Regions from separate parts of the Bacillus altaicus genome, predicted to be linked through region 1. Evidence: a T-box and tRNA genes for the amino acid it is inferred to sense, from the RefSeq annotation. Region 1 holds a T-box; the other holds one or more tRNA genes.
The links. A T-box is a leader RNA that pairs with one kind of tRNA and senses whether it is charged. The one in region 1 lies ahead of leuS (leucine--tRNA ligase), so its partner is inferred to be a tRNA-Leu.
Positions count from the first base shown of each region.

Region 2: it has a tRNA-Leu gene. The T-box ahead of leuS (leucine--tRNA ligase) is inferred to sense a tRNA for this amino acid. The anticodon was not compared.

Region 1 is NZ_CM143394.1:997,223-1,007,410, reverse strand. Features, by position in the region: gene ACE38F_RS05240 (spore germination protein) at 1-757, shown strand, start outside; gene ACE38F_RS05235 (Ger(x)C family spore germination protein) at 727-1,812, shown strand; gene ACE38F_RS05230 (hypothetical protein) at 1,905-2,090, shown strand; gene ACE38F_RS05225 (pyrophosphohydrolase domain-containing protein) at 2,188-2,616, shown strand; gene ACE38F_RS05220 (VrrB protein) at 2,785-3,792, opposite strand; gene ACE38F_RS05215 (GNAT family N-acetyltransferase) at 3,959-4,387, shown strand; gene leuS (leucine--tRNA ligase) at 4,415-6,823, opposite strand; T-box leader at 6,889-7,107, opposite strand; gene ACE38F_RS05205 (MDR family MFS transporter) at 7,306-8,499, opposite strand; gene ACE38F_RS05200 (cation:proton antiporter) at 8,690-9,913, opposite strand; gene ACE38F_RS05195 (cation:proton antiporter regulatory subunit) at 9,917-10,188, opposite strand, start outside.
Region 2 is NZ_CM143394.1:49,904-60,091, forward strand. Features, by position in the region: gene tsaD (tRNA (adenosine(37)-N6)-threonylcarbamoyltransferase complex transferase subunit TsaD) at 1-788, opposite strand, end outside; gene rimI (ribosomal protein S18-alanine N-acetyltransferase) at 788-1,231, opposite strand; gene tsaB (tRNA (adenosine(37)-N6)-threonylcarbamoyltransferase complex dimerization subunit type 1 TsaB) at 1,245-1,937, opposite strand; gene tsaE (tRNA (adenosine(37)-N6)-threonylcarbamoyltransferase complex ATPase subunit type 1 TsaE) at 1,918-2,391, opposite strand; tRNA gene ACE38F_RS00200 (tRNA-Asp) at 2,566-2,641, opposite strand; tRNA gene ACE38F_RS00205 (tRNA-Met) at 2,645-2,721, opposite strand; rRNA gene rrf (5S ribosomal RNA) at 2,734-2,849, opposite strand; rRNA gene ACE38F_RS00215 (23S ribosomal RNA) at 2,900-5,820, opposite strand; rRNA gene ACE38F_RS00220 (16S ribosomal RNA) at 5,968-7,520, opposite strand; tRNA gene ACE38F_RS00225 (tRNA-Gly) at 7,597-7,667, opposite strand; tRNA gene ACE38F_RS00230 (tRNA-Pro) at 7,669-7,745, opposite strand; tRNA gene ACE38F_RS00235 (tRNA-Arg) at 7,749-7,825, opposite strand; tRNA gene ACE38F_RS00240 (tRNA-Leu) at 7,923-8,005, opposite strand; tRNA gene ACE38F_RS00245 (tRNA-Lys) at 8,022-8,094, opposite strand; tRNA gene ACE38F_RS00250 (tRNA-Gln) at 8,100-8,174, opposite strand; tRNA gene ACE38F_RS00255 (tRNA-Asp) at 8,262-8,337, opposite strand; tRNA gene ACE38F_RS00260 (tRNA-Met) at 8,341-8,417, opposite strand; tRNA gene ACE38F_RS00265 (tRNA-Met) at 8,475-8,551, opposite strand; tRNA gene ACE38F_RS00270 (tRNA-Val) at 8,576-8,651, opposite strand; tRNA gene ACE38F_RS00275 (tRNA-Glu) at 8,656-8,730, opposite strand; tRNA gene ACE38F_RS00280 (tRNA-Ser) at 8,739-8,829, opposite strand; tRNA gene ACE38F_RS00285 (tRNA-Asn) at 8,833-8,907, opposite strand; gene ACE38F_RS00290 (SprT family protein) at 9,022-9,477, opposite strand; gene cmpA (cortex morphogenetic protein CmpA) at 9,687-9,803, shown strand; gene ACE38F_RS00300 (Tex family protein) at 9,861-10,188, opposite strand, start outside.

The sequences.
Region 1 (10,188 bases):
GTTCCCTACCGCTTCAACTTGGATGTTAACACTCTTTTTATGCTTAGTTAGCTATTACATTATTTCTTCCGGATTTCGTGTAATTACTGGCATTTGCGTTATCGCTATTGGCGGTACATTAGGATATTTATTTCTTAGCCTTTTCGTTTTGAAGTACTCACATTGGGATAATTTACTTCCTATGTTTACACACTCTTTTTCAGATATATTAAAAGCTGCACACCTTTCAATATATAGTATGTCCGGATTTGAGGTCTATCTTATGGTATATCCATTTGTAAAACAACCTAAAAAATCGCATAAATTCGCTCAATACGGAGCACTGTTTTCAAACCTGTTATATTTATTCAGTACTCTTTTAGCCTTTACTTTTTTTAGTGAAAAACAATTATTTAAAACAATCTGGTCTCAACTCTCTATGACCCAAGTAATTCAACTTCCCTTCATAGAAAGGCTAGAATATATTGCAATTTCAGCTTATGCACTCGTTATTGTTACAAGTTCCATCCTTCCTTTATGGGCGGCAATGAGAGGAACTCACGAAATATTTCGCGTAAAACAAAGAGGGGTTCTAATCACGTTTATCCTTATCACCCTCATTGTTTCACAACTTTTAACAAACAGACACGATATTAATAATTTTATTAGTAATGCATCAAAAGTTAGTTTTTGGCTCATTTATGTATACATCCCAATCCTATTTATCATTGTGTGGGTGAAAAGAAAATGGAAAAAATCAAAAGCAAAAGCAAATTAATACTTATTTCTTGTATAACACTCTTCAGTCTAACTGGATGTTTACAAAAAAATATTATCGATGATGTACAACTTATTCAAGGAACTGTTTTCGATGTAGCAAAGGATAATAAAGTAAAAGTGACATTCGTTTGTCCCATTCAGCGAAAAGGAAATAAAGTTCAAGTTTTTGAAGGAACGGCAAATGCGGTAAAACAAGTAAAAGCAGACACATCTTTAGAATCTTCTCAACCATTTGCGAGCGGACAAATGCGAGTTGCTCTATTTACTACAAAAATTGCAAAAAAAGGAATGTCTACTACATTTGACACATTAATTCGAGATGTGAATATAGGGAACGCTTTATATGTTGCTTTATTAGAGGGAAGTGGCACTGAACTTTTAAAAGGAAAATATACGACTTCATCCAATGTTGCAATTTATATAAAGAAATTGCTAGAACATAACATGGAAACTGGTCCTTTACCAAAGGATAACCTGCATATAGGAGCATTCCGTTATTATCAAGAAGGGCAAGACTACTATATTCCGATTTTAAAGAAACATGCTGACAAAATAAAAATCATTGGAATTGGTCTTTTTAAAAAGGATAAATATATCGGTAAAATTGAGGAAAAAGATATGTTCATATTTAAAGGACTGTTAGAGAAACACAGATTAGATTCACATGAATTTAAAACGGATTCTGCGTACGTAATGATTAATAATATTCGTTCTGTTCCAACTTACGATATAAAAATAAAAAACGGTAAGCCTTCTTTTTTTATTCATGTTAAGCTTGATGCTCGTATTCAAGAATTATCGAAACAAATTAACTTAGAAAATGCAAAGAACACAAACAACATTGAAAAAGCCATCCAAAAACAATTGGATACACAGGGGAACAAACTAATTAAACAGTTTAAATCTTTAGGTGTCGATCCTCTCGGGCTAGGAGCTAAATATAAGCAACATTATCGCCCATTCAAATTAGAAGAGTGGAAACGAATGTACAAAGATGTTCCTGTTAAAATAAAATACACCGTAAATATTACAAATTCTGGTGTGATTGAATAAGTTAATGATTGAACTCCCCTCTCTGGCATGGTACAACGGAGAGGGGAGTTTTTATTTTTAAATAGAGAAAAGGGATATTTACGGGGGAGCTTATGTCTAAAAAATTAGTAAAACCTATTTTAAATGGTATTTTATTTCTCGGCGTCTTTTTATTTGCTCATACATACTTAAAAAATGTTTCTTTCACACGTTATTTGCTTGTTGTTATACCAATGTTACTTGTTGGTATGTTTGGCATCGACCTTATTTTATCTATTTTAATTAAAAAAGAAGAATAACGAGCGAACATCTTATTTCTATAAGATGTTCTTTTCATTTCATAATCACCTTATGTTACAATGAAATTCGGCACAAAGCGAGAAAGGATGAAACAACATGACAAACGAAAAAGGTTTAGATAAAGGATACGAACTTGTTGCAAAAATGCATGAAGAATTCGGACATCCTGTGACAAATACTCCAACAAAACTAACAGAAGAGCGTGCAAAAATTCGTGCTAGCTTTATGCAAGAAGAGTTAGAAGAATTTCTAGAAGCAACCACTGTTGAAGATCAATATGATGCACTTATTGACCTTATTTACTTTGCATTCGGAACGTTTGCAGAAATGGGCGTACGTCCAGATAAAGGATTTGAAATTGTAAACAACGCTAACATGGCAAAACTATTCCCTGATGGGAAACCTCGCTTCCGTGAAGGCGACGGCAAAATTTTAAAACCTGAAGGCTGGCAAGCACCAGAACCACAACTTCGTGCTGAAATCGAACGCCAACGTCAAGAGGTATTGGCAAACACAGGTAAATAATGTAAGAGAAACTGCTAAGAATATTCTTAGCAGTTTTTTGTACTATCATTCACAGGTCATGAACTTCGTATTTTACTAATGAATCAATATCGCATTTCGAACTGCAAATATGTTTTTCCTCAAAATAAAAAATCCCCTTGTACACAAGAGAATTTTTCATGTAATTCATTAATGTCCCACATGTCCAGCATGACCCGCTGCTCCAGCTGTAATTCCAGCTGTTCCCGCTGCAGTTCCAGCTCCTCCACCGTACCAAATTTGTTGTTGCCCTTGATGATTTTGTTGTCCTTGATGATGTTGCTGCCCTTGGTGGTGATGTTGTCCTTGATGATGTTGCTGCCCTTGATGGTGATGTTGCCCTTGGTGATGGTGTTGCCCTTGATGATGGTGTTGTCCTTGATGATGGTGTTGCCCTTGATGATGGTGTTGTCCTTGATGATGGTGTTGCCCTTGATGATGGTGTTGCCCTTGATGATGGTGTTGCCCTTGATGATGGTGTTGCCCTTGATGATGGTGTTGTGTTTGAAAAAGAACAGCCTGCGGATGAATTTGGTGATGACCGTGGTGATGTACTTGTTGTTGATGGTGACCGTGGTGCTGATGATGGCCATGTTGTTGATGGTGACCGTGGTGTTGATGATGACCGTGGTGCTGATGATGACCGTGGTGCTGATGATGACCGTGGTGCTGATGATGACCGTGGTGCTGATGATGACCATGGTGCACATGATGACCGTGAACACCTTGTGGGAAACCACCAACTCCACCAGCTACAACACCGACGCCAGGTACAGGAAATCCTGTTTGTACGCCTCCCACGAAATATGGAAATGTAGTTGGCATACCTACAGGCACTCCTCCTTGTGCTCCTTCTACAAAAGATGGAAATGTAGTTGGCATACCTACAGGTACTCCTCCTTGTGCTCCTCCCACGAAAGATGGAAATGTAGTTGGCATACCTACAGGCACTCCTCCTTGTGCTCCTCCTACTAATGTCGGAATTCCTGTTTGTGCTCCAGCTACTGATGTTGGAAATCCTCCTTGTGTTCCCCCCATCCAACTTGGGATTCCACCATACCCGTGTTGCCCATCTCCTCCCATGAACATCATTTGTCCATAACTATCCGATCCACCTCCGAAGAAGCCATGTGGTGCATTATTGTCCATCCCTTTCATTCCTTTCACCTCTTCTTCTCAATTTAACCTACCTTTTTTATCATATTTCCTATAGAAGAATAGGTGTTTGTCTATATGGGAATTCCGCACCTTTTTCTTCGCTCTTCATTCATGATAGGATTAATTGACTGATTATTTTTTCTTCATTCGAAAGGAGGCATTTCCATTGGAGAACGTAGCAAAGGCTTCAATCGACGATTTAGATTCAATCGTACATATAGATATCGATGTGATCGGAGACGATAGTAGACGAAATTATATTAAACACGCTATTGATGAAGGAAAATGCATAATTGCAAAAGAGGACAATTCTATTTCCGGTTTTCTAACATACGATACAAATTTCTTTGGTTGTACTTTCCTCTCATTAATAATTGTTTCGCCAACGAAAAGAAGACAAGGTCATGCAAGCTCATTAATCTCATATATGTTAAATAATTCTCCTACTCAAAAAATATTTTCTTCAGCGAACGAATCGAATACAAATATGCAAAAAGTTTTTAAAGCGAATGGATTTATGCGTAGTGGAATAATCGAAAACTTAGATGAAGGTGATCCAGAGATTATTTTTCACATAAAAAAGCTCAGAGCATAAACGCTCTGAGCTTTTATTAATAATTAATTAGTTTGCAACAACGTTAACAAGTTTTCCAGGAACGACAATTACTTTACGAACTGCTTTTCCTTCGATTTGTTCTTTAATTGCTTCAAGTGCAAGTTGTTCCATTTCTTCTTTTGATGCGTCTTTACTCATTGTTAATTTTGCGCGAACTTTGCCCATAATTTGAACAACGATTTCAACTTCATCTTCTACAAGTTTAGACTCATCAAATGTTGGCCAGCTTGCATATGTGATTGTTTCATTGTATCCAAGCTTGCTCCAAAGTTCTTCCCCGATGTGAGGTGCAACTGGTGCAATCATTTTTACGAAACCTTCTACATATTCTTTCGGAAGTGTTTCAGCTTTGTATGCATCGTTGATGAATACCATCATTTGAGAAATCGCTGTGTTGAAGCGAAGCTCTGTATAGTCTTCTGTTACTTTCTTCACTGTTTGGTGGTAAGCTTTTTCAAGCTCTTTGTTTGGTGCATCAGTAATTTTCTCACTTAATTCACCGTTATCTTGAATGAATAGGCGCCATACACGGTCTAGGAAACGACGAGCTCCGTCAAGACCATTTTCAGACCAAGCGATTGAAGCATCTAATGGTCCCATGAACATTTCGTATAGACGAAGTGTATCTGCACCATGGCTTGCTACAATATCATCCGGGTTTACAACGTTACCTTTTGATTTACTCATTTTCTCGTTGTTTTCACCTAAGATCATACCTTGGTTGAATAATTGTTGGAACGGTTCTTTCGTTGGAACTACACCGATATCATATAATACTTTATGCCAGAAACGAGCATATAATAAGTGAAGTACAGCGTGCTCTGCTCCGCCGATATAAATATCAACTGGAAGCCATTGTTTTACTTTTTCAGGATCTACAAGTGCTTCGCTGTTGTTTGGATCGATGTAGCGTAAGTAGTACCAGCAGCTACCAGCCCATTGTGGCATTGTGTTTGTTTCACGACGACCTTTTTTACCAGTTTCAGGATCAACAACATTTACCCACTCTTCAATGTTTGCAAGTGGTGATTCACCTGTACCTGAAGGACGAATGTTCTCTGTTTTCGGAAGAACTAATGGTAATTCTTCTTCTTTCACAGCTGTCATTGTACCATCTTCCCAATGGATTACTGGAATTGGCTCACCCCAGTAACGTTGGCGGCTAAATAACCAGTCACGTAGACGGTACGTTACTTTTTGATTTCCTGCGCTTGTTACTTCAAGCCACTCAATCATTTTTACGATTGCTTCTTCTTTATTTAAACCATCAAGGAATGCTGAGTTTACGTGCGCACCATCACCTGTATATGCTTCTTTTGAAATGTCTCCGCCTTTTACAACTTCCTTCATTGGAAGATTGAACGTTGATGCGAATTCATAGTCACGCTCATCGTGAGCTGGAACTGCCATTACAGCACCTGTTCCGTAAGTTGCAAGAACATAGTCAGCGATCCAGATTGGTAATTTCTCACCATTTACTGGGTTAACTGCGTAAGCACCAGTGAATACACCTGTTTTCTCTTTCGCAAGTTCTGTACGCTCTAGGTCACTCTTCATTTTTACAGAATCAATATAAGCTTCTACCGCTTCTTTTTTTTCTGTTGTTGTAATGTCAGCAACAAGTGCATGTTCTGGAGCAAGTACACAGTAGCTTGCACCAAATAGTGTATCAGGACGCGTTGTGAAAACTGTGAACTTCTCATCTGTACCATCGATGTTGAAATGTACTTCTGCACCTTCAGAACGACCGATCCAGTTACGCTGCATATCTTTTAAGCTTTCTGGCCAATCAAGATCATCTAGATCTTCTAATAGACGATCTCCGTAAGCTGTAATTTTTAACATCCACTGTCTCATCGGACGACGCTCAACTGGATGTCCACCACGCTCACTCTTCCCGTCAATTATTTCTTCATTCGCAAGTACTGTACCAAGTGCTGGGCACCAGTTTACAGGTACTTCATCAACGTAAGCTAAACCTTTTTCAAATAGTTTTAGGAAGATCCATTGTGTCCACTTGTAGTAAGTTGGATCTGTTGTATTTACTTCACGATCCCAATCGTAAGAGAAACCTAATGCCTTAATTTGATTACGAAATGTATTAATATTAAGCTCTGTAAATTCTGCCGGGCTGTTTCCAGTATCAAGTGCATATTGCTCTGCTGGAAGACCGAATGCATCCCATCCCATTGGATGAAGAACGTTATACCCTTGCATACGCTTCATACGAGATAAAATATCTGTCGCTGTATATCCTTCTGGATGCCCTACGTGTAAGCCTGCACCTGATGGATATGGGAACATATCTAGTGCATAAAATTTTGGTTTTTCCGTCTCATCTGGCGTACGGAATGTTTTATTCTCTTCCCAATGACCTTGCCACTTCTTCTCAATTTTTTGATGATTAAAGCTCATGAGATACCCTCCTTGAAATTCCATTTATTTTCACCGCCCAAAATACAAAAAACCTCTCATCCCTAGAAAGGGACGAGAGGTTATAGATTCCCGCGGTACCACCCTAAATTAATGTAATAAATACATTCGCTTAGATCCGTAACGTGGATTAACGGCAATTGCTACTAATAATTTCACAACTGCAACTCAAAGGCGAGTTCATAACGAAACGTGGATTGACTTGCACCGACCGTCAACTCTCTAAACCAGCTTCTATTACTACTACTCCTTCTCACTGTTATTACAAATATGAGTTAATGTGAACTACCCACCACTTAGTATCTCTTAAGAGCTTACTTGAAGCGGAGGCTTCTCGGTTAATCGTTACTCTTGCTAACTAACGAATTCGTCTTAGGACAGCCGAGCTAACTCCCTTGTTCCAAAGGATATTTTATTACTATTTATTTAAATATATTCTAAAACATGTTGCATGTTCCGTCAAACTAAACTGCAATTTTTTCTTCAACTGTTTCTTCTACTTTTACTCGTCTATCATAAATACTCGTTGCTATAAGCGCTACTACAAGCATTACCATGATCGCAATAAACAATACTTCCATATTGTATAAGTCAACAATCGCTCCGCCAACGACCGGTCCGAACATTTTCCCTACAGTCGCTGCGCTATTTACAACGCCTTGATAAAATCCTAACTTATCTTTCGGCGCAAGTATATTTGCAATGGTCGGAATTGCCGGCCATACGAATAATTCACCAATTGTTAATGTCACCATCGCAACGAGAAACATCGTAAATTGCTGCGCTTGACTTAAAACAATAAACGACGCCGCAAAAATGATAATTCCAATCATAATTTGTTGTTTTAAAGAACGCTTCATCCAGCGAATCAGCATACTAACAAGCGGCTGTGCACAAACAATCATCGCCCCGTTTATCGTCCATAATAAACTGTAGTGACGAAGGCTAATATTTAACTGTTGCATATACGTCGCAATTGCCCCTTGCCACTGTACGTATGTAACCCAGCATAAAGCATATGCTACACATACGATAAGAAGTGCTTTAAATCCAGGTGTAAGTGACCACCCTTTTTTCGCTTCGGCTTCTTTTTGTACCTCTTGCTCTTTTTTTGCTTCCATACCACGAAATCCAATAAAGGCGATTAAGAAGAAAATAAAATATAAAATAAAGTTCGCTAAGAAAATATAATCAAAACGATAAGACGCAACTAAACCACCGCACGCTGTTCCAATCGCAATCCCAACATTTTGTCCAACATACATTGCATTGAACGCTCGTCTCCCGCCTTCTGGCCAAACCGTACCAACCATCGCATACATCGATGGAAACACCATTCCAGAACCGAATCCGATTAATGCTAGCCACACAACATATAACGGCCAACCATGGAAAAATACAAGACCTAAAATCGATACAAGTGTAATGACAATCCCTACTAAAATTGATTTATAACCGCCCCATTTATCAAATAAAACACCGCCGAGCAAGTTTCCGATTACACCAGTAAGCGAGTTGATCATTAATACCATTCCGGCTACTGATAAAGATTTCCCTAAACTATCATGTAAGTAAATTGTATTAAAAGGCCATAAAAAAGAAGCACCCGTGACATTAATAATCATCCCAGCTACTAATAGCCATACTTTCCTTGGCATAGTCTCCCCTCCTATTCTCTTTTTTTCGTTCATATATATAACAGTAAAATTGTAGTCGTTTTTAAATAGGAAGGCAACTGATTAATAGTTGATGAAATTCAGATAATAGCACAAAGACGATTAGAATGTATTCTAATCGTCTTTGTAAGATATTAATCTATAAATAATGGAATCGTTCCCTCGCGAAAGGTTATCCAACTTCCTTTTTACGTTTTGCACTTTCTTTAGCACTCCATTTAAATATTTTGTCTAGTAGAGAGTATATTCTCCCAGACTCCTTCGTTAATAATGGCCCTAACGACGCCAATATTAAAACATATAAGGCTGAGAATGGTTTAATCGTTTCCATTAAGCCACCCGCTATCCCGAGATTCGCGACAATAATGGAGAATTCCCCGCGTGATATAAGTGTTAAACCGATATTCGTAGAAGCCTTATGCGATAACCCGGCTTTACGCCCTGCAATCATTCCAGCTGTAAAATTACCGATAAGAGTAATGAAAACTGCTCCTAATGCCAACCATACTGCTCCTCCAAGCGAAAACGGATCTATACTTAAACCGAAGCTGAAGAAAAATATAGCTCCAAAGAAATCACGAAACGGGACGACGAGATGCTCGATTCGATCACTATGCTCTGTTTCTGAAAAGACGAGTCCTAATAATAATGCTCCAATCGCCTCAGCAACATGAATCGTTTCCGAGAATCCTGCTACAAAGAATAAAATAGCGAATATTACGATAATAAAAATTTCGTTTGACGAAATATCTAATACTTTATTTAGGAACGACGTAGCTTTTCTAGCGACCACAAAGAATAGTAACATATATCCTACTGCTATTAAAACAGATGTAAGGGCACCTACAAATGACGTTGCACCGCCGAGTACTAAACCTGAAACGACTGATAAATATACAGCTAAAAAGATGTCATCAAACATAATGATTCCTAAAATTAGCTCTGTCTCTTTATTACCAGATCTTCTTAAATCAACGATTACTTTCGCTACAATTGCACTCGATGAAATTGTAATGATTCCAGCAATAATTAATGTTTCTAGTAAGGGGAAGCCCATTATATATCCATAAAGTAAACCTAATATAAAATTAAGTGATATATGAACAGTTCCCCCAAGGGCAATCGACTTTCCTGATTTAATTAATTTTTTTATTGAGAATTCTAAGCCTAAGTAGAATAGGAGGAATATGACGCCAACACGGCCGAGGAAGGAAATAACTTCTCCGCTTTCAATAAACCTTAAATCGATAAGTCCTAAATCTGGGGCATGAGGCCCCACTAGCATACCGAGTATAATGAGAAACGGAATAATCGAGAACTTTAACTTTGCAGCGAGGATAGCTGCAAAAGCTACTAATACTAACGCAGTTCCAACTTCAAAAATTAAAGTATCCATCGATTACGAATCACCTCCTGCTGAAAGCAACTCATTAATAATTCTTTTCACTTCATGTCTTTCGCCCGATAATACGAGCATATCGCCAGCTTCAATGATAGAATCTGGGCCTGGATTAAAAAACTTCTTCATATTCTTTTTCAAAATAGCAATGATTGTTACGTTATATGTTTTTCTAACGTGTAAGCTACCAATTGTTTTTTGTACCACTGGTGCGTTATTTTCTACTTTAAACCATTCAATTGATAATCCTTCAAAAGCCATCTCAATCGTGT
Region 2 (10,188 bases), 950 kb from region 1:
TTATAAGCATCTGCTGCACGAGACGCTTTCGTTACCAGTACATCTATTACACTTTCTTGGAAACTTGCTGCTAAATCTTCTGGTGCAATTTCTATACCGCGCTGTTTTGCGTTATGCACAGTGTTGATAACTGCTGATTTCAATCCACTAAAGCTGAAATCATACGAATCAGGTTCTAGCCACGCACGAGGCAAATCAATTGTTGGTTTTCCTTCATGCGCAAGGCGATCAATATGAGGACCACCTGGATAAGGCATTGATAATGTACGAGCCACTTTATCGTAAGCTTCTCCTGCCGCATCATCTCGCGTTTCACCAATCACTTCAAATGAACCATGTTCTTTCATATAAACAAGCTCCGTATGTCCACCGGATACAACAAGCGATAGTAACGGGAATTGTACTTCTTTTACTAAACGATTCGCATAAATATGACCAGCAATATGATGAACACCAACTAGAGGGATATCATGAGCAAAAGCCACAGCTTTCGCTGCATTTACACCTATTAAAAGTGCTCCGACTAAACCTGGGCCTTCTGTTACAGCAATTGCATCAATATCCTCAAAAGTGATATTCGCTTCTTTTAAAGCTTCTTCTAACACAACTGTGATTTCTTCTACATGATGACGGGATGCAATCTCTGGTACAACTCCGCCAAAACGCTTATGACTTTCAATTTGCGATGCAACGACATTCGCAATGATTTCCGTTCCATTTTTAACAACTGCTACAGCTGTTTCATCACAGCTTGTTTCAATACCAAGTATAATTGTATTTTTTCCCATTATATATTCACCCACATTACAAGACCATCTTCCTGATTGTCTGCATAGTATCGTTTACGAATCCCACCATTTTGAAATCCGTATTTTCTGTATAACTGCTTTGCTACTTCATTTGACACGCGTACTTCAAGTGTCATTGTTTTTACTCCTAACCCTTTCGCTTCGGAAATGACTTCTTTCAATAAGGCATCCCCTAGCTTTTGACCTCTGTATTCTGGCAGGATAGCTATATTTGTTACATGTGATTCATCAATAATTATCCACAATCCACAATATCCAATTACGAGACCATCTTTTTCTAGCACGACATAATGTGCATGTTCATTCACCTCTAATTCACGGTGAAAGGCATCTGCAGTCCAAGGGGTTGAAAAAGACGCTTCTTCAATAGCTACAATTTGAGCAATATCATCAGGTGCCATCTTTCTAAATATCATATCCATCTTCTGTAAGCCCCTATTGTTTTTGACTTTCTAACCATTTTGTTTCAGCTTCAGCTAAACGAAGATAGCTAGGAACAAACGTATGCACGTCTTGTTCTTCTTTTTGTAATCCTAAAAATGCTAATTCACTTGGTCTTGGGTTATTCATAGTGAACGGAGCAAATACAGCTTGATCACCTAAATATTCTACAATTGTTTCTTTATGCAATTTAACATCGTTACCAATAAATAAAACAGGCTGTTCTTTATCTTTTAACATTTGCAACCAGTCAACAATAAGAATAATTCGGTCTTCTTCTATTGAAGTTATACGCTCTCCTTCATATGTATATAACCCCGTGTAAATCTGACCACGTCGGCCATCAAATAAAGGACAAATTAGTCCATTAAAATTAGTACCATTTGCAGCCAGCACTTCTAAACTTGATACACCTACAATTGGTATTTGAAGTGACCAAGCTAATGTTTTTGCAGCTGTCACACCTATACGAACACCTGTATATGATCCTGGTCCAGCTGCTACAACAATTTTAGTCAATTCTTTCGGTTTTACACCGCATTCTTTTAACAGTTTCTCTACAGCTGGCATAAGACGTACAGAATGGTTTTTTGTTAAATTTGTAATGATTTCCCCAATCACGTTCCCTTCCTCAATAAGGGATACACCCATTACGTAATTTGAAGTATCAATTGCTAGTACTTTCATCTTGTAATAGCTCCTCACATAATCTAATATAGCGATCTCCAATTGGCTCGAGTACAATTTTTCTTGTATCATCTCCAGCATGGAATAAACTAATTTGCAACTTCTCATTCGGTAAATATGCTTCTATTAAATGAGCCCATTCTACTACTGTAATCCCTTCACCATAGAAATACTCATCAAATCCTAAATCTTCTTCACTTTCCGCTAAACGATACACATCCATATGATATAGCGGTAATCTTCCTTTATATTCTTTAATAATATTGAAGGTAGGACTATTTACGACTCTTTTCACTCCAAGACCTTTTGCTAGTCCTTTTGTAAAAGTCGTCTTGCCAGCTCCAAGATCACCTTCTAAAATAATTACATCTTGTTTCTTTACAAGTCCCCCTAATTTTTCTGATAATCGCTGGGTTTCTTCGGAAGATTTTGTTGTTATTTCATATTTACTCACAGACTTCACCTACTTTACTCACAATGTTCTCTGCTCTTTATTATACAGGTTTTAAATATATAAAAAAGTCCTTAGGAGTTTTCCTAAGGATAGTTTGACTGTCTTTATTAGTTTTTTGTTAAAACAAATAAAAAAATACGAAACAACTTGTTTCGTTCTTTTCTTTATATAAAATGGCGGTCCCGACCGGGGTCGAACCGGCGATCTCCTGCGTGACAGGCAGGCATGTTAACCACTACACCACGGGACCATTTGGTTGCGGGGACAGGATTTGAACCTGCGACCTTCGGGTTATGAGCCCGACGAGCTACCGTACTGCTCCACCCCGCGATGATATAAATAGCTTGGCGACGTCCTACTCTCACAGGGACAAGGTCCCAACTACCATCGGCGCTAGAGAGCTTAACTTCCGTGTTCGGTATGGGAACGGGTGTGACCTCTCTGCCATCATCACCAAACTATTGAAGGTATATTCCTTCAAAACTAGATAACATTTGCTTCATATTATATGGTTAAGTCCTCGATCTATTAGTATTCGTCAGCTCCACATGTCACCATGCTTCCACCTCGAACCTATCAACCTGATCATCTTTCAGGGATCTTACTAGCTTACGCTATGGGAAATCTCATCTTGAGGGGGGCTTCATGCTTAGATGCTTTCAGCACTTATCCCTTCCGCACATAGCTACCCAGCTATGCCCTTGGCAGAACAACTGGTACACCAGCGGTGCGTCCATCCCGGTCCTCTCGTACTAAGGACAGCTCCTCTCAAATTTCCTGCGCCCACGACGGATAGGGACCGAACTGTCTCACGACGTTCTGAACCCAGCTCGCGTACCGCTTTAATGGGCGAACAGCCCAACCCTTGGGACCGACTACAGCCCCAGGATGCGATGAGCCGACATCGAGGTGCCAAACCTCCCCGTCGATGTGGACTCTTGGGGGAGATAAGCCTGTTATCCCCGGGGTAGCTTTTATCCGTTGAGCGATGGCCCTTCCATGCGGAACCACCGGATCACTAAGCCCGACTTTCGTCCCTGCTCGACTTGTAGGTCTCGCAGTCAAGCTCCCTTATGCCTTTGCACTCTACGAATGATTTCCAACCATTCTGAGGGAACCTTTGGGCGCCTCCGTTACACTTTAGGAGGCGACCGCCCCAGTCAAACTGCCCACCTGACACTGTCTCCCGGGTCGATAAGACCCGTAGGTTAGAATTTCAATACAGTCAGGGCGGTATCCCACCAGCGCCTCCACCGAAGCTAGCGCTCCGGTTTCAATGGCTCCCGCCTATCCTGTACAAACTGTACCAAAATTCAATATCAGGCTACAGTAAAGCTCCACGGGGTCCTTCCGTCCTGTCGCGGGTAACCTGCATCTTCACAGGTACTATAATTTCACCGAGTCTCTGGTTGAGACAGTGCCCAAATCGTTACACCTTTCGTGCGGGTCAGAACTTACCCGACAAGGAATTTCGCTACCTTAGGACCGTTATAGTTACGGCCGCCGTTTACTGGGGCTTCAGTTCAGAGCTTCGCTTACGCTAACCCCTCTCCTTAACCTTCCAGCACCGGGCAGGTGTCAGCCCCTATACTTCGCCTTACGGCTTCGCAGAGACCTGTGTTTTTGCTAAACAGTCGCTTGGGCCTATTCACTGCGGCTTTCCGTTAAGAAAGCACCCCTTCTCCCGAAGTTACGGGGTCATTTTGCCGAGTTCCTTAACCAGAGTTCTCTCGCACACCTTAGGATTCTCTCCTCGCCTACCTGTGTCGGTTTGCGGTACAGGCACCTTTTATCTCGCTAGAAGCTTTTCTTGGCAGCGGGGAATCAAAGACTTCGCTCCATAAGGAGCTTCCCCATCACAGCTCAGCCTTCACGATAAGCGGATTTGCCTACTTATCAGCCTAACTGCTTGGACGTGCACAACCAATCGCACGCTTCTTCTATCCTTCTGCGTCCCTCCATTGCTCAAACGATAAAGAGGTGGTACAGGAATATCAACCTGTTGTCCATCGCCTACGCCTGTCGGCCTCGGCTTAGGTCCTGACTAACCCTGAGCGGACGAGCCTTCCTCAGGAAACCTTAGGCATTCGGTGGACGGGATTCTCACCCGTCTTTCGCTACTCATACCGGCATTCTCACTTCTAAGCGCTCCACCAGTCCTTCCGGTCTGACTTCACTGCACTTAGAACGCTCCCCTACCACTGATACCATTGGTATCAATTCGCAGCTTCGGTGGTGTATTTAGCCCCGGTACATTTTCGGCGCAGAGTCACTCGACTAGTGAGCTATTACGCACTCTTTAAATGGTGGCTGCTTCTGAGCCAACATCCTAGTTGTCTAAGCAACTCCACATCCTTTTCCACTTAATACACACTTTGGGACCTTAGCTGGCGATCTGGGCTGTTTCCCTCTTGACTACGGATCTTATCACTCGCAGTCTGACTCCTAAGGATAAGTCATTGGCATTCGGAGTTTGACTGAATTCGGTAATCCGATGAGGACCCCTAGTTCAATCAGTGCTCTACCTCCAAGACTCTTACACTTAAGGCTAGCCCTAAAGCTATTTCGGGAGAACCAGCTATCTCCAGGTTCGATTGGAATTTCTCCGCTACCCACACCTCATCCCCGCACTTTTCAACGTGCGTGGGTTCGGGCCTCCATTCAGTGTTACCTGAACTTCACCCTGGACATGGGTAGATCACCTGGTTTCGGGTCTACGACCACGTACTAAACGCCCTATTCAGACTCGCTTTCGCTGCGGCTCCGCCTCTTCAGCTTAACCTCGCACAGGATCGTAACTCGCCGGTTCATTCTACAAAAGGCACGCCATCACCCATTAACGGGCTCTGACTATTTGTAGGCACACGGTTTCAGGATCTCTTTCACTCCCCTTCCGGGGTGCTTTTCACCTTTCCCTCACGGTACTGGTTCACTATCGATCACTAGGGAGTATTTAGCCTTGGGAGATGGTCCTCCCAGATTCCGACGGAATTTCACGTGTTCCGCCGTACTCAGGATACATTCAAGAGAGAACGAAGTTTCGACTACGGGGTTGTTACCCTCTGTGACGGACCTTTCCAGGTCGCTTCGTCTACCTCGTTCCTTTGTAACTCCGTATAGAATGTCCTACAACCCCAAGAGGCAAGCCTCTTGGTTTGGGCTAGATTCCGTTTCGCTCGCCGCTACTCAGGAAATCGCATTTGCTTTCTCTTCCTCCAGGTACTTAGATGTTTCAGTTCCCTGGGTCTGTCTTCCATACCCTATGTATTCAGGTAAGGATACCATACCATTACGTATAGTGGGTTTCCCCATTCGGAAATCTTCGGATCAAAGCTTACTTACAGCTCCCCGAAGCATATCGGCGTTAGTCCCGTCCTTCATCGACTCCTAGTGTCAAGGCATCCACCGTGCGCCCTTTCTAACTTAACCAAACTAAAATTAAAAAAAATATGAGCTACACTGTTATCTAGTTTTCAAAGAACATACATTTAAACTTGAGAGATAGTTCTCTCAAAACTGAACGAAACAAAGCAAGTCAACGTTTATTGATGAACTGCGTTCATCAATTCTCCATAGAAAGGAGGTGATCCAGCCGCACCTTCCGATACGGCTACCTTGTTACGACTTCACCCCAATCATCTGTCCCACCTTAGGCGGCTGGCTCCATAAAGGTTACCCCACCGACTTCGGGTGTTACAAACTCTCGTGGTGTGACGGGCGGTGTGTACAAGGCCCGGGAACGTATTCACCGCGGCATGCTGATCCGCGATTACTAGCGATTCCAGCTTCATGTAGGCGAGTTGCAGCCTACAATCCGAACTGAGAACGGTTTTATGAGATTAGCTCCACCTCGCGGTCTTGCAGCTCTTTGTACCGTCCATTGTAGCACGTGTGTAGCCCAGGTCATAAGGGGCATGATGATTTGACGTCATCCCCACCTTCCTCCGGTTTGTCACCGGCAGTCACCTTAGAGTGCCCAACTTAATGATGGCAACTGAAGATCAAGGGTTGCGCTCGTTGCGGGACTTAACCCAACATCTCACGACACGAGCTGACGACAACCATGCACCACCTGTCACTCTGCTCCCGAAGGAGAAGCTCTATCTCTAGAGTTTTCAGAGGATGTCAAGACCTGGTAAGGTTCTTCGCGTTGCTTCGAATTAAACCACATGCTCCACCGCTTGTGCGGGCCCCGTCAATTCCTTTGAGTTTCAGCCTTGCGGCCGTACTCCCCAGGCGGAGTGCTTAATGCGTTAACTTCAGCACTAAAGGGCGGAAACCCTCTAACACTTAGCACTCATCGTTTACGGCGTGGACTACCAGGGTATCTAATCCTGTTTGCTCCCCACGCTTTCGCGCCTCAGTGTCAGTTACAGACCAGAAAGTCGCCTTCGCCACTGGTGTTCCTCCATATCTCTACGCATTTCACCGCTACACATGGAATTCCACTTTCCTCTTCTGCACTCAAGTCTCCCAGTTTCCAATGACCCTCCACGGTTGAGCCGTGGGCTTTCACATCAGACTTAAGAAACCACCTGCGCGCGCTTTACGCCCAATAATTCCGGATAACGCTTGCCACCTACGTATTACCGCGGCTGCTGGCACGTAGTTAGCCGTGGCTTTCTGGTTAGGTACCGTCAAGGTGCCAGCTTATTCAACTAGCACTTGTTCTTCCCTAACAACAGAGTTTTACGACCCGAAAGCCTTCATCACTCACGCGGCGTTGCTCCGTCAGACTTTCGTCCATTGCGGAAGATTCCCTACTGCTGCCTCCCGTAGGAGTCTGGGCCGTGTCTCAGTCCCAGTGTGGCCGATCGACCCTCTCAGGTCGGCTACGCATCGTTGCCTTGGTGAGCCGTTACCTCACCAACTAGCTAATGCGACGCGGGTCCATCCATAAGTGACAGCCGAAGCCGCCTTTCAATTTCGAACTATGCAGTTCAAAATATTATCCGGTATTAGCCCCGGTTTCCCGGAGTTATCCCAGTCTTATGGGTAGGTTACCCACGTGTTACTCACCCGTCCGCCGCTAACTTCATAAGAGCAAGCTCTTAATCCATTCGCTCGACTTGCATGTATTAGGCACGCCGCCAGCGTTCATCCTGAGCCAGGATCAAACTCTCCAATAAAGTTAGTTTGTCTAGCATCTAAAAATAAAAATTGACGTTCACGTTGTTTGTTTCGTTCAGTTTTCAAAGAACTAAAAGCGGGTGAAGAGAATCGAACTCTCGACCAGAGCTTGGAAGGCTCTTGTTTTACCACTAAACTACACCCGCGTGGTCGGGAAGACAGGATTTGAACCTGCGACCCCCTGGTCCCAAACCAGGTGCTCTACCAAGCTGAGCCACTTCCCGTTATGGCGCGCCCGAGAGGAGTCGAACCCCTAACCTCTTGATCCGTAGTCAAACGCTCTATCCAATTGAGCTACGGGCGCTTATTCATGATGTTTTTTCGTCGTTGTATTTTGGCGACTCAATTATCTTATCATACTACATTTTCAAATGCAAGTACTTTTTTAAAAGATTTTTTGATGCGGCCGAGAGGACTTGAACCTCCACGGGGTTTCCCCCACTAGGCCCTCAACCTAGCGCGTCTGCCGTTCCGCCACGACCGCGCGGAAAAAACAAAAGTGAGCCATGAAGGATTCGAACCTTCGACCCTCTGATTAAAAGTCAGATGCTCTACCAACTGAGCTAATGGCTCGTAAATGGCTGGGCTAGCTGGATTCGAACCAGCGCATGACGGAGTCAAAGTCCGTTGCCTTACCGCTTGGCTATAGCCCATCGAAATAGTTATCTTCTTTTCAAAGACAAATGTTATTGTACCATAATGTCCAATAAAAAACAACTGCCATATAGCAGAAGTTAAAATGGCGGTCCCGACCGGGGTCGAACCGGCGATCTCCTGCGTGACAGGCAGGCATGTTAACCACTACACCACGGGACCATTTGGTTGCGGGGACAGGATTTGAACCTGCGACCTTCGGGTTATGAGCCCGACGAGCTACCGTACTGCTCCACCCCGCGATAATATTATTTATATAATTATATGATAAGTGTTAGCAACCACATTACGAGAATGTTTGGTTGCGGGGACAGGATTTGAACCTGCGACCTTCGGGTTATGAGCCCGACGAGCTACCGTACTGCTCCACCCCGCGACAATATTATTCATATAATTTATATGGTGGAGGATGACGGGATCGAACCGCCGACCCCCTGCTTGTAAGGCAGGTGCTCTCCCAGCTGAGCTAATCCTCCGAAGTGGTGACCCGTACGGGATTCGAACCCGTGTTACCGCCGTGAAAGGGCGGTGTCTTAACCACTTGACCAACGGGCCAATATGTATGGCAGAGAAGAAGGGATTCGAACCCTCGCACCGCGTTAGCGATCTACTCCCTTAGCAGGGGAGCCCCTTGAGCCACTTGGGTACTTCTCTGTATGGCTCCGCAGGTAGGACTCGAACCTACGACCGATCGGTTAACAGCCGATAGCTCTACCACTGAGCTACTGCGGAATAATGAAGACAATTTGTATCTTATAAAAATTCTCATCGTAAGTCAAGAAGTTTTTTCACAACGTCTTGCGCAAACGTGACATGTTTATAATATACTGGATTGCGTTTTCACTGTCAAGATGTTTTCACTACCAGTTTTAGTTGTCCTTTACACTTTCCACATACATATCTTTGTGTATTTATTTGACGTCTTCTTACATATTGAAATGAACACCCCATACATTCATACATAGAAACTTTCGTTTCCTCCTCACTAATCATTCGTTTGCAAAAACGTGGTGCACCTACTTTCTTTAATAACTCACGAAAATCTCTATCTCGGTGCTTATACCCCTTTCCTGTGATATGTAAGTGATAATGACAAAGTTCATGTTTAACAATCCCGACTAACTCTCCTTTACCATATATTTCGTAATATCGATAATTCAATTCTATATTATGATTCTTCAATAGATAGCGCCCACCAGTTGTACGTAACCTACTATTAAACATTGCTTTATGTAAAAACGGCATTCCAAAGCATTGTAACGATACCTCTTCCACTAACCGCTGAATTTCTTGCTCATCCATTCTCATTCCTCCTAAACTAAAAAATATTTTCACACTTTTCTCTCTTCTTATACATATAGTAAATAGTACATATACCCATCCTCATTCAAGAAGCGTGATTTCTAAAAATGCAGCATTGCTAGAAATCCACTCACCAACCTCTCATCAAAGTTACCTTAACTAAAAGGAGCTACTTTTTTGAGAGCAGGATTAAACAAGGAGGGATTCCTATGCCCACGTGGCTAAAGAAACAAATGCAACGTGCATATTTTGAGAAAAACCGGTATCAAATCAAGTTACTAAATGAATGCTGGTTTTATTATAGTAAAATACATCAAAGCTCATAATCAATTAAACTTTCCAGTTCATAAAAAAAGAGCAGTTTCATCTGCTCTCTTTTCTTACTATTCAATCGGTAACATTGATAATGCAACACGACCTTTTTTCGTATCAATATCATCTACCCATACCTTTACAATTTGTCCCACGGATACAATATCTAATGGATGCTTTACAAATTGTTTGCTTAGTTTAGAAATATGTACTAAACCATCTTGCTTCACACCAATATCAACAAAGGCACCGAAATCAACAACATTGCGGATCGTTCCCTCTAATTCCATACCACGCTTTAAATCTTCTAATTTTAAAATCCCCTTTTTCAAAAGTGGCTTTGGCAACTCATCCCTCATATCTCGTTCCGGGCTAATTAAAGCATCCATAATATCAACT